3 regions of the Shewanella sp. BC20 genome follow, and region 3 is predicted to be linked to each of the others. Evidence: predicted binding sites of a transcription regulator. Region 3 holds the regulator's gene; each other region holds the start of a gene.
The links. Region 3 encodes LexA, which represses DNA repair genes until DNA is damaged. Its sites were predicted from a motif close to TACTGTATNNNNATACAGTA; they were not measured.

Region 1 (4,702 bases), on a different contig from region 3:
CGTTGAAGAGATGCTGCGTAACGATTTGGCCTATGAATATAAGGTCGCCGATGATCTGCGTAAGGTGATTGCCCTGTGTGAGTCGAAAAAAGATTATCAAACCCGTGAGATCTTAGAAGTGTTACTCGACGACACCGAATCTGACCACATGTATTGGTTAGAAAAACAGCTCGGTTTGATTGACCGAATTGGTTTACCGAATTATCTGCAAACTAAGATGTAACCACGCCAGCTTACGCAGCTTAAGCACAAAGGCCAGTCACTAAATGACTGGCCTTTGTTTTTGGATTTTGAGTATTTAGTCTAACACTCTGTAAAAAATCGCTATCGCAATTGGATCTTCTGATGGATGTCGATTGTTTAGCGATTCCTGTTATTTTGCTAATGTCTATTCTTTACAAATACTTGTTTACGTTTTTTCTCATCATTTCGGCTGTTGTTGGCTGGTAAAAATTGTTACCGTGTGAAACTGTTTTTGCAGGATTTTTTGTTAAGTGGTTGGTTAACCAGACGGGAAGATGGATGAGATATATAAAACGTTCTCTTAGTTTGCAGTTAGTGGTAACTATCGTCGGTGCCCTCGCTGTACTTCTTACTTTAGTTGCCGCTTTGCTCGTGAATAAAGAAAGTAATAACACACGTAAGCAAGTGGATGCGGACATTTCGGCGCTTGTGGCTCTCAAGGCCAATGAGATTGGTGGTTACTTTGTTGCTAAAGGGCAAGTGATCCACTCGGTTTTTGCCGAGCCAGGGCTGATTCATTGGTTTAGCCAATATCATGCCCGTGGCAGTAACTTAGCAAACGATCAACAGTACCAAGATATTATTCGCTATTTCCGCTCGTTCTCCGACCGTGATAGCGATGTGAAGTCAGTGTTCTTTGGCTCGGCGAATACCTTCGAATATTTCGACCTCAATGGCCGTTTCGATGGCGATCCAAACTATTACACTAACAAGCGTCCTTGGTGGCAGGAGGCTATCGATCAGCACGGCCTATTTGTGGGCGATCCTGCGGTCGATGCCAACGATGGCTCTATTTCAGCCACAGTTAAAACCCCAGTCTATGGTGTCAATGGCGAACTCATCGGGATTGGTGGTATGGATATTCTCATCGATACCATAGGTAAAACCCTGTTAGCGCCAATCAAATACCGCAACTATGGGCAAGCCTTCCTGATGACAGATGAAGGTAAGCTGGTTTATTTCCCAGGATTCTCAGATAAATTCCCGCCTGGCTCACTTGCGAATCAAATCGATAGCCAGTTTAAGGACACCTCAGGTTTTACCGCCTTAAGACAACAAATGCAGCGCGAAGCACAGGGCTTTGCCGAAGTCACCTTTAACGGTGTACCGCAGCGGGTAACCTTTGTGTCTGTGGGCGGTGATTATCCTAAGCAAAAATGGCACTTAGCCTTTATGTTGCCCCATGAGGTGATTGAAGCGCCTGTGACCGAAGCCTTTTGGAATGCCTGTTTTGTTGCCTTAGGGATCATGCTCTTGGTCGGCATCACAGTATGGTTGATGTTATTGCCCTTTAGACGCCAGCTCGGCAAATTGCTCGATGCCATGGAAGACATTGCCGAAGGTGATAGCGATTTATCCCAACGCATTTTAATGGAGCGCGAAGATGAGTTAGGCAAGTTGGGTGATGCCTTCAATCGCTTTGCCGAAAAGGTGCAGCAGATGTTACTGCACACTCGCAACTTAACCCAAGAGGTGGGCACTGGGGTGATGGATGCGCGCCAAGTGTGTGATTTAGCGGTATCTTCGGTGTCATCGCAGAAACAACAAATCGACTCAGTGGCCACGGCCGCCACCCAAATGGCACAGACGAGCCAAGAAATGGCGATTAGCGCCCAGCGGGCGAATGATTTTGCTGAAAAGGCACAAACCCAAGCCCATGACGGTACTCAAATTGTGTCCCGTGCGACCGAAGGTATGAAGGCATTATCGGTTCAAGTGATTGAAGCGGCCAAAGTCATCAAGGAGTTACGTAGCAGCTCTGAGCAAATTGGCGAAGTGTTAAGCGTGATCCGTAACATTGCCGACCAAACCAACTTGCTGGCGCTCAATGCGGCCATCGAGGCGGCGCGGGCGGGGGAGCAGGGCCGAGGCTTTGCGGTGGTGGCCGATGAAGTGCGTACCCTCGCGTCTCGTACCCAAGATTCTACCGCCAACATTCAAGGCATTATCCAAACCCTGCAACAGAGTGCGCTACAAGCCGAGCAGGTGATGGAATCTGGGGTTGAGCAGGCAAGAGTCGGGCAAGACTTGACCACACAAGTGGAGCAAGCCTTAAGTGATATCGCCAGTGCCATTGTGTCGATTCAGCAGCAAACGGTGGAAATTACCGTCGCGATTGGCCAGCAGGCCGTTGTGGCTGAAGAGGTGGCACAGAACGTGGTTAGCGTACGTGGTTTGTCCGATCAGTCTTTGCTCTCAAGCCAAGATTTATCCCAAAGTTTGCAAGGATTTGAGCAAGCTACTCACGAACTCACCCGTAACATTGGGCAATTTAAGATTTAATTCAAAACGTTGCAAATCAAGGGAGCCTTAAGGCTCCCTTTGTTTTTTGAGAGTTTATAATCCAAGCGCAAACAGCACCACGGCAAATTGATAAGTGACACTTGATTACTGTTTTTATATACAGTATTTTGAGTGTCGGAGGAATGCAAGGTGCGAAAAATCATTCATATCGATATGGATTGCTATTTTGCTGCGGTGGAAATGCGGGATTTTCCCGAATACCGCGGTAAACCGCTGGCTGTCGGCGGCAGTCGGGTGCAGCGTGGCGTCATCAGCACTTGTAATTATGAGGCGCGCAAATTTGGCGTGCGTTCTGCCATGGCGACGGGCTACGCACTGAAATTGTGCCCCAATCTTATCCTCGTTCCCGGTCGTATGCAGGTCTACAAAGAGGTCTCGCAGCAAATTCGCGCCATATTTTCCCGATACACAGAGTTAATCGAACCGCTATCCCTCGATGAAGCCTATTTAGATGTTAGCGATTGTAAGCTGTTTAAGGGCTCTGCCACATTAATCGCCGAGGCGATTCGCCGTGATATTTTGGCCGAAACTGGGCTGACGGCATCGGCGGGCGTGGCGCCGATTAAATTTCTCGCCAAGGTTGCCTCTGATTTAAATAAGCCCAATGGACAATGTGTTATCCCACCCGATGAGGTGCCTGAGTTCGTTAAAAGCTTATCCCTGCGGAAAATACCCGGAGTCGGTAAAGTGACCGCTGAGAAACTGTCTTCGCTAGGCTTAAATACCTGCGCCGATGTGCAGGCTTATCCTAAGCAAGAGTTGATTGCCCGTTTTGGTAAGTTTGGCGCTGTGTTAGTCGAGCGGGCCCATGGCATCGATGATCGTGGGATTTCAGTGAGCCGCGAGCGCAAATCCGTGGGCGTTGAGACCACTCTCGCTCAGGATATTTACACGCTGGAGCAGTGCCAGCAAGTAATGCCGGGATTAATCCAAGAGTTGTCCAGCCGTTTAGGGCGAAGCGCTAAGGGAAGGCAAATCCATAAGCAGGTGGTCAAACTTAAATTTAATGATTTTAAACAGACCACCATCGAGCATCGTAGTGACGAGGTCTCCGTGGTGATGTTCTATGAGCTACTGAGCCAAGCAATGGCTAGGCAAGAGGGCCGTGGAATTCGGTTACTCGGGGTTTCTGTTGGACTCGCCGAGAGTAAAGACACGCTTTCGCCGCTCATGGTACGCGAAACTAAGCAGTTGGATTTTGTGTTTTAGTGTTTATCTAATCTGGGCGGCTCTGGCTCAGCATAAATCTAACCTAGCTAAGCTTAGCTAAGTTATGTAAGTTAACGCGATAATCAGCCTTACGCAGTGCGCAAATAGAAGCCATAAAAAGGCTGCATTGGTAAACCCTCTGCGGCCTTTGTTATTTAAGTCTGCTTAGCGACTATTCACCTAGAGTGATTATTCACCTTTAGCGGGAATACGTTCTAGTACAGCAAGGAGCAGATCCCAGTATTGACCAACTGTGGTGATATTGACCATTTCATCTGGGCCATGTGGATAACGGATGGTAGGGCCAATCGACACCATGTCCATTTCTGGATAAGGCTTCTTGAACAGACCGCATTCAAGACCCGCGTGGATCACCATGATAACCGGTTCTTTATGGTAGATAGACTCGTAGGTCTCACGCACAATCGCCATTACGGGTGAGCTGTTATCTGGCTTCCAACCTGGGTAAGCGCCACTGAATTCAACTTCAGCGCCAGCTAGGTTGGTCAGCGCATTAAGCATGCCTTCAACTTGGCTGCGGCCCGAATCGATGAGCGAGCGAATTAGGCACAGAATGCTAACTTCTTCATCGTTAGTGCTAATCACGCCAACGTTGAGTGAGGTTTCTGTCACGCCCGCGACTTCATCGCTCATACGCATCACGCCATTAGGGCATACATGTAGCAGGTCGATCAATGTGTTTTGGCTGTTTTCACTCATCACACGTTTGGGCGTTGGGATTTCGCTCAATACTAAACACATGTCTGGGTCGGCAATTGCCAGCTCGGCGCGGACTAAGGCTTCAAAAGCACGTACTTTTTCATTCAGTGCATCGACATTTTCTGGAGGTAACATAAAGCTGATATTGGCTTCACGGGGGATAGCATTACGCAGTGAACCACCGGTAAATTGGGTTAATTCCAGCGCTAATTCATCAGCATTTTCA
Region 2 (4,702 bases), on a different contig from region 3:
TTCATCCGCCAGTTCAGCAACTGACTCAATGACTAAGGTCGACTCTGAGGTAAATTTTTGTGCCAACACAGCCACACTGTCGATGGAAATATCTTGGACCTTGCCCGCCTGCGACTCGCAGCTCCAAAAACTCCGATAACGGGCGTGCTGCTGGGTAAATTCAATAATGCTCACCCGTTCAACATCAAATAGGCAACCAATGCGGCCACAGACATCGGCCAAGTATTCATCTAATCGAGAGGTGTCTGTCGTTAAAAATTGCAATGACATCTCGGCTAACAGCTGGTTTGCCTTGGATTGCCAATTGAGTTCTTGAGTCCGCTCATCCACCAGTTTCGCTAACTGGTTTTGCTGTTGTTGCAGCGCCCGTTGCTGGCGTTTATTGATTGCCAAATCATTACGGATGCGTTGATACATGGCCTGTAGCGATTGGGCGACATGGCCAATCTCATCGGGGCTTTGCATCACACTCATGGGCACATTGAGCTTAGGGAGGGAGTGCAGGTTAATTTGATTGGCAAACCGCTCCAGCGCCGAGAGGCGATTGGTGACTAATAAGCGCACCAAAGAGAGGATCAAGTAAATCATCAGCAGCGTTTTCAGCCCGTTGCCTAATACTATGATGATCAATTGCTGCCACAACTCGTAATAGAGCGTGTCCGTATCTAAACCGACCGTCAGCATGCCAATCTGCTGATCTTGATAGTTAATGGGATAGTGAAACAGGGTTTGCCGACGATTATCCAAATGAATCGACTTACCCAATTGCATGGCAACGCCGTCGATACTTTCTAAATTCACGCTCGCCACCATGGGCATCATCCCAAGGCCAGACAGCAAATCCGATAACAGACTATGGTCAACATCCCACAGCGACTTAGCCACGCTGGGTAAGATAGATTCGGAGTATTCACGAATATCCGCCGTGGTTTTATCTATGCTCTCCTGATAGTTCCATATCAACTGTACCAACATAGTCAGGACAGCAAAAAACGAACTCACCCCAATAATTGTGAGCGTCATTCTGTGACTGATGGAATGATTACGATGCTTCATGGATACCTATTTATGATTGTGGCAACTTATCCAAAATCTGTGTCTTAAAAATCCCCGCCCAATCCCTAGCGACTAACAGCCGATAAAACTCCGAATCCGGATTAAGGACACTAAAAAGTTGTATGTCCGCATAGGGATAATATTGCGAGGTTGCTTGATAATGCTTCAGCTGCACTAACCCCAATGCGCCCGCTAAAAAGTGCCCGCCGCCCAATGTAGTGACCTGCTGTGATTGGCGAAGCTGTAAAATCTCTGCGGAGGTATTCACTGAACTCACCAACACATCACGCCCGGGCTGAAGTCCTTTTTCCCGCAAGGCTTTTAGTACTCCAATAGCCATATTATCGCTGGCCGTCCAAATCAGATTTAAATCGTGATAGCGGGAAAGCAAAGTTAAGGTTTGCCCGTAGGCAATATCTTGGCTCCACTGGCCATAGACGGTTTGAGTCACAGTGGCATTGTGCTGCATAAAAAAGTAGTCATTGGCGCCTTGGGTGCGCAGTACTGAGGCGGGCGTCGACTTATCTCCCGAAATTAATAAAACCTTCGCGTTTTCATCCTTTAAACCACTTAATAGGGTTTTGGCCGTTTCGGCACCAATCGCGTAATTATCGGGAATAATGGCTGGTAATAAATAGGTTTGCCAATGTGGATCCGCTAATAAGGTTTCTCGCTCGGCCACTGAAATATCATTCAATATCAGCTGCACATATATGGGATAGTGGTAGAGCAACTGCAACATTTTTATTGCTGACTGCTTCTCATTTACCAAAATAATATGGCTAGGGATGGATGAGGTAGAGCTTAATAATACCTCTAATTGGTTAATCATTTTAAAATGATTACGGTCTGAATGGGTTATTTTTAAATTAATATCCAGCTGAGTGGCAGCCACTTGCATTAATTTATCGACATCACCCCAAAAGCTATCCGTTGCGGCGCCAGGGTTAAAAAAAGCCACTTCTAATTTGGCCCATGCAGGCGATGTGGAACACAGCAGGCCTATAAATAAACAACTCAAATACCATAGACGCAAAAGCGAGTTCTCCTCGACGGTGTTTCCCCAAATGTGTTCCGTCACTGGAGGTCACTTTATTATTTCGATTCACAACCTTGTTACCGCATAATTACCAAAGCATGTCGCTGGTAACCAATTATTTGATTAAACCACAAAATAATAAAAAGTGAACTTGGTAACTAAGAATATTTATTTTTGCCTAAGTTCAGCGCAACCAATTATAGGATATTCATTTTAATTTTAATAAGATAACTTAAATGTTAACGGATAAGTTCATTCTTTTGGTGTAACGCCTCCCCACCAGTTAACCCATCGCCATTTATCCTTTGGCCAGCGTCAAGCCCAAGATTGCCTTACGCTTATACTCTGTTAGTATATGTATAAATTCACAGTGATTGAGCGCTAACGACTTGCAGCAATTGGATCTTGTTCCGATCACCGACCTCAAAGGCGTCGCCAAAAGGGTGGCGGAAAAACTCGCAAAGCTCGGCATCACAACAGTACAAGATCTGCTGTTTCACTTACCCCTGCGCTACGAAGACCGCACTCAAATTTATCCTATTGCCGCCTTAATGCCGGGAAATTACGGCACCATTGAAGCCGAAATCCAGTCGACGCAAATCATTCAAGGCCGCAAACGCATGCTGGTGTGCAATGTGCGGGATAATACCGGCAGCATGAGCCTGCGCTTTTTTAACTTTTCGATGGCGCAACGCAATGCAATGCAAAATGGTTTAATGATCCGCGCCTACGGTGAAATTCGCCGTGGTAATCATCAGGCAGAAATCGTCCATCCCGAGTACAAAATTGTGTATCCCGGTGAAGAGATTCATTTAAGCGATACCCTTACGCCGATTTATCCCACTACCGAAGGACTCAAACAGGCGAGTTGGATCAAGCTCACCGAGCAAGCCCTCGAATTATTAGAAGACGGCGGTTTGACCGAGTTATTACCCACCAATTTGCAGCCCAACAGCATGAGCTTAAAACAAGCGCTGCAAACCCTACATCGCCCCCACGCTGGAATATCACAATTTGACTTAGAGCTCGGCCAACATCCGGCGCAGCAACGGCTGGTGCAAGAAGAACTGCTCGCCCATAACCTCAGCATGCTCCGACTCAGGCAGCGCAGCAATCTCGACGCCGCCGTGACCATGCACGCCAGCGGCCAGCTATTGAATCCCTTTCTCGCCTCATTGCCCTTTAAACCGACGGGCGCCCAGCAGCGGGTCGTCGCCGAGATAGGTAAAGATTTAGAGCAACCGCACCCCATGATGCGCTTAGTTCAAGGGGATGTGGGTTCGGGTAAAACCTTAGTCGCCGCCCTCGCCGCGCTGCAGGCCATCGAAAATGGCTACCAAGTGGCTATGATGGCGCCTACCGAATTACTCGCCGAGCAGCATGCAGCAAACTTTGCAGCCTGGTTTGAGCCTCTGGGATTAAAAGTCGGATGGCTAGCAGGCAAACTTAAAGGCAAGGCGCGGGCGCAATCCTTAGCCGATATTGAATCGGGCGCGGCGCAAATGGTGATTGGTACCCACGCCATCTTCCAGCAACAGGTAACCTTTAACAAACTAGCCTTGATCATCATTGACGAGCAGCACAGGTTTGGGGTTCACCAACGGATGGGACTCAGGGAAAAAGGCATCAACCAAGGTTTTCATCCTCACCAGTTGATTATGACAGCAACCCCAATCCCGCGAACCTTAGCCATGACAGCCTACGCCGATTTGGACACCTCGATTATCGATGAGTTGCCACCCGGCCGCACGCCCGTGACCACAGTCGCCATTCCCGATTCGCGTCGCAATGAAGTGCTCGAGCGCGTCCGCAACAGCGTAGTCACTGATAAACGCCAAGCCTATTGGGTCTGTACTCTAATTGAAGAATCCGAAGTCCTTGAGTGCCAAGCGGCGGAAGATACCGCCGAAGAATTGCGCCAAGCGCTGCCGGAACTGAGCATAGGTTTAGTCCACGGCCGGATGAAAAGTGCTGAAAAGCAACAAATTATGGCCGACTTCAAGGCGGGAAGCATACATCTCTTGGTGGCAACCACAGTGATTGAAGTCGGCGTCGACGTCCCCAACTCCAGCTTGATGATTATCGAAAACCCCGAGCGACTGGGCCTTGCACAGTTGCACCAGCTGCGGGGCCGCGTAGGGCGCGGTGCCGTGGCGAGCCATTGTGTGTTACTCTACAAGGCGCCATTGAGCCAAACCGCGAGCCAGCGGTTAAATGTGCTCAGGCAAAGTAATGATGGTTTTGTGATTGCACAGAAAGACTTAGAGATCCGTGGGCCGGGCGAAGTACTGGGCACTAAGCAAACGGGACTGGCCGAGCTGAAAATCGCCGACCTTGTCCGCGATCAGGCGCTTATCCCACATATCCAAAAACTGGCGAGCCATGTGATGTCACAGGCACCAGAATCGGTCGATGCCATTATTCATCGCTGGCTTGGACACAGGCAACAATACGTTCAGGCCTAAACCTTAAGCTAACCCCTTCAAGGTAAAATAAATTCAGCCTGTTCAGCTCACCACTATGGACAAGCGCGTGGAAACTTGCACAATGAACCTGCCACCGACAACTCGTTGGCACTTGCACTTTAAATGTTAGCTGCATGTATTC
Region 3 (4,702 bases):
ACAGGCGAGCACAACCGCAAATACTAATCCAGCAACACTCTGGGGTAACTCAATCCCCATACCCTGTAGGCTATGGTTAACAATCGAGCCGCCGCCACTGATGTAGGCGTAGGTTAAGATGTAAAGCACGAAGGCAATCGATACCCCATTCACGATCCGCCAAAACTGACCTAGAGTTTCCTTGGTCAGGGTATCGAAACTCGATCCCGGTTCGAAATGCAGATTGGTTTCGAGCAGTAACAATCCCGACATCAACATGCAGAACCAAATACCGAGTAACATCAGTACCGAGTAGCCAAACCACATGCCAGCGCCCACAACGGGCAAAGAAAACATCCCCGCCCCGACTGTGGTGCCGGCAATAATCATGGCACCACCGAGCAAAGACTTGCCCACCGGCTTATTCTTCGCCGCATTCATATGGTTAGCCATTAAACGATATGCTCCGCGGTCACGCTCGCTACTATGGTTTGTCTCACTGAGGCTCTGAGCAAGCTATTGGCTTGATCGCGAATGCGCTCAACGTCGGATTTATCTTCCTTCTCGGAGAAATAACCCAACTCTTTAAGCTTAACACTCAAGGTGTTATAGAGTTTCTTGTCGTAGAATTCTGGCGCGGTAATTCCATGCAGCGCCCCTAAACGTTGGGCAAGCAGATGGCTTTCAGACTCCAGCTCCGAACGCTCCATCTTAGGTCTGTGGGCCAGCAGATTGAAGATAATCGCATAACGTTGCAAGGTTTCGCTAACGCTTCCGGCCAGCAACAACATTTGACTGGTGTGCTCGGTCACCACCGACAGCGTATCGCTTTCCTGCACCAGACCCTGCTCAATAAACAGATCCAGCACTTGATTCACATAACTTGGGAGGTCCTTGATACCCATGAATAACTCCGCCTTCAATAGCGGATAGAAGTCACTCACAATCCCTAGGATATGGGCTCTTGAAATCTGCTTATTGTTGGTTAAGCAGCTGGCAATCAACGACGGAATAATAAATAAGTGGATGATATTGTTACGATAGTAAGTCATTGAAATCGCTTGATTCGCGTCAATAGATACTATCTCACCCAGAGGATCGGCATTGATGGAGAACTTATTCAGCTCTAAACCTTGTTGCACTAAGTGCTTGCCATCACCTTCGGCCACCGACGTAAACGAAGTGTAAGGCACACGCTTAAGCAACGTCAGGTACAAATCTAACTGACGCTCGAGCAAACAACGCTCTAGGGCATTTTGCTCCGACGCCAGCAGCACTAAGCTAGTCAAGGTGATAGAACTGGCGGCGGCAGCATCGTTAATGCGGGTCATCACGCGATTCGCTAACACGTTGACCGCTGGGGTTAACCAAGTCGGTTTTTGTTCGGGATCGTCGGCCACTTCAGTGCGCCAGTTAGGCGCGGTTTCATTCAAGAAGTTTTGCAGTGTAATCGGCTCACCAAAGTTGACATAACCTTGGCCAAAATTACCTAATTTACGAATAGCACCAAAGACTTGCCATACAGATTCTTTCTGTTTTTTCTTACCGCTCAGCTCTTTGTGGTAAGTCGCCACTTCCATCACGTGATCGTAGCCTAAATACACAGGCACTAAGGTGACAGGGCGTTCGATACCACGCAGCACACTGTTGATCGTCATGGCGATCATGCCCGTTTTCGGCGCCAATAGACGACCGGTGCGAGAACGGCCTCCCTCAGAGAAATACTCAACCGAATATCCCTTAGCAAACAGCTGATCGAGGTATTCACGGAACACTGCCGTATAGAGTTTATTGCCGTTAAAACTACGGCGAATAAAGAAAGCGCCGCCACGGCGGAATAGCGGCCCCGCAGGCCAGAAGTTTAGGTTAATCCCCGCCGCAATATGCGGTGGCACCATGCCTTGGTAATACAGAATGTAGGATAACAGCAGGTAATCCATATGGCTGCGATGGCAAGGTACATAAACAATCTCGTGACCATCATGGTGAAGCTGACGGATTTGTTCAGCACCTTTGATGTTGATACCGCTGTAGAGCTTGTTCCATAACCAAGTTAGGAAACGCTCGGCAATACGCACTAGGCTGTCGGAATAATTCGCAGCAATTTCATCAAGATATTCAATTGCTGTTTCACGGGCTTGGGTTTCGGAAATCTTCTTACTCGCCGCTTCTTCCTGAATCGCCTTGCGTAAGGATTCGGATTTCAGCAGGGAGTGGAACATTGCCTGACGATTCGGCAGCACAGGCCCTGTCATCACTTTGCGTTGGCGGCGGAAATGTACTCTAGCCACCCGCGCCAGTTTATGGGCAATCCCCATATCGGTGCCGTGTTCGTCGGCCATGTAACGTAGCGATACCGCATTCGAAAACTGAACAAAGTTGTGACGGCCCAAAAATAGGATCATCAAGCACTTACGTAACCAAGTTGGGTTCTCGCGCTCAAGCACAGCCGCCTTCATGGTGTCGTCTTCTTTACCCGGAGTACGGCCCCAATACAGACTCACAGGCACCAGCTGAATATCTAACTCTGGCTTTTCCTTATGGACGGCCAACAGGCGCATAAAACATTCGAGGAATGGCTCATTACTGGCACGCTCGCCAAACAAAGGCTTACGGCCTTCGAGGCAAACTACACGGGGCGCGACAACGCCATTGACCACGAGCGGCTCGTAGGGGCTTGGCAAACCCAGCTTAGTGGTGATTTCGCTTAACGCAGCAATATCACTCAGGGATTCTGTTTTCATTACATAAGCAAGCGGTCTGGACGCGTCCAGATTCAGATCGGCAAAGGGATCCTGCGGCACAACAATAGTGTGCACTAAGTGTTTTTGGATCCAGCGTAATGATTTCAACCAAAGAGAGTCTTGTTTAGGCATTATTCTTATGCAATGTAAGTACGTTCATTAGCCCCATAGAATACCAGATTCTAGGGAATATTCGCTAATACTCTCCAATCGCGTTAAAAAGTGGTTAATACTTGCACTACGAATAATACTGTATATACTAACAGTAACTGTATAGAAAAACAGGAAAGAACATGAGACCGTTGACGCCACGCCAAGCCGAAATTTTAGAGCTGATTAAACGTAATATTGCCGAGACTGGCATGCCACCCACCCGGGCCGAAATCGCCACCCGTTTGGGTTTTAAAAGTGCAAATGCCGCCGAGGAACACCTTAAGGCATTGGCAAAAAAAGGCTGCATCGAGATCATGCCTGGCACTTCCCGCGGGATCCGCCTCCCAGTTGAGGAAGAAGATAACAGCGAATCTGGCTTACCACTGATTGGTCAAGTGGCTGCGGGCGAACCTATCCTCGCCCAAGAGCATGTCGAACAGTATTACCAAGTCGACCCCAGCATGTTCCACCCAGCCGCCGATTTCTTGCTGCGCGTCAGAGGCGACAGTATGAAGAACATCGGTATCCTCGAGGGAGATCTGCTCGCCGTTCATAAGATACAGCAAGCGCGCAATGGCCAAGTAGTTGTTGCTCGCGTTGACGATGATGTAACAGTTAAACGCTTTGAAAAGAAAGGGAATCTCGTTTATCTACATGCTGAAAATGAAGATTACTCCCCGATTAAAGTCGATTTAAGTTTCCAAAGTCTAACAATTGAAGGGCTCGCCGTAGGGGTGATCCGCAATGGAGATTGGCTATGAACAAACTACTAGGTAATGCCCCGCGTCACCCCGGTTTATGGCTCGATGCGGTACGCGAAACCGATACTGACTGGCAGCATACGCCTATCATCACTATGCCTACCGAGAGCCAAGGGCGCCAAGAGCTAATGCAACTTAGTAAACAGTTGGCACAACTGAGCCAACAAGGCCGCTGGGTCGTGCTCATCAATCCACCCAGTATTGGCTACAAGCAGTTACTGGCCAGCGCTGGCGTGCGTATGGATCGCGTACTCTTAGTCCATGCGAAAGATGAAGTGGAAACCCTGTGGGCCATGGAAAAAGCCTTAACTAGTGGCACTTCCAGCGCAGTAATTACTTGGATCCACTCACTCGATGCCCGTGACAATCGTCGTTTGCAAATTGTGGCCAAGAGCGCCCGCGCCATGGGAATCGTGCTCGAAGGTTTCGTAAATCACTCACCTACGGACGCGACACTCAAGCAACCAGCTCACTTTGCCCAAGGTAGTTTTTTTAGCTCTGTTCATTAAAATTTTTGCACTGCGTATTTAGCCTTGAAAGCCGCCTCACCTGTGAATGTGGGGCTTTTTTTTGGCAATTTTTCAGACAATTAGAAAAAGAAGTGATCTTGATCAATTTTTAAACAGCAAGTATGTTTGATTCAGGCGAGCATAATATATCGCCCGTTTAGGCAAAAAATATCGACGATTTATCGAATATCTCTTGCCCACAAAAATCGAGAATAATGGGTTTATTCAGCAGTATGTGCCAGTGTGGCTAATACCAGCAGTAACAATACTTAATCAAAAGTAAGCCGCCAACGCACGTTGAAGTCAGAGAAGCTTTTTTGGGAACTGAAGAGTTTGCATAGAGTTGAGACTTACTGTGTTGCTCTTCTTTGTAGTTGCTATTCGCAATTGGCAGAGGAGAAGTCTTGTGAAGCAATGGTTGTATTGTTTACTCGTGGTGCTATTCGCCCCACCGTTGGCCGCAGCGGACATGCGGTTCAACATGACCCCCGGCGTAACAGAAATCAGTGGCAAGGTTTATCACTTACACATGACGATTCTGTATATCTGCTGCGCG

Region 1: the regulator LexA is predicted to act here: its motif matches at 2,633-2,652, upstream of dinB (DNA polymerase IV).
Region 2: the regulator LexA is predicted to act here: its motif matches at 2,449-2,468, upstream of recG (ATP-dependent DNA helicase RecG).

The regions. Positions count from the first base shown of each region.
Region 1 is NZ_NHRI01000012.1:110,685-115,386, reverse strand. It holds gene bfr (bacterioferritin) at 1-223, shown strand, start outside; gene CBX96_RS13580 (methyl-accepting chemotaxis protein) at 523-2,526, shown strand; gene dinB (DNA polymerase IV) at 2,677-3,756, shown strand; gene CBX96_RS13570 (aminoacyl-histidine dipeptidase) at 3,946-4,702, opposite strand, start outside.
Region 2 is NZ_NHRI01000013.1:107,496-112,197, reverse strand. It holds gene CBX96_RS14335 (GGDEF domain-containing protein) at 1-1,056, opposite strand, end outside; gene CBX96_RS14330 (ABC transporter substrate-binding protein) at 1,067-2,092, opposite strand; gene recG (ATP-dependent DNA helicase RecG) at 2,485-4,560, shown strand.
Region 3 is NZ_NHRI01000009.1:87,281-91,982, reverse strand. It holds gene mtr (tryptophan permease) at 1-432, opposite strand, end outside; gene plsB (glycerol-3-phosphate 1-O-acyltransferase PlsB) at 432-2,855, opposite strand; gene lexA (transcriptional repressor LexA) at 3,017-3,637, shown strand; gene CBX96_RS11065 (cell division inhibitor SulA) at 3,634-4,146, shown strand; gene coxB (cytochrome c oxidase subunit II) at 4,553-4,702, shown strand, end outside.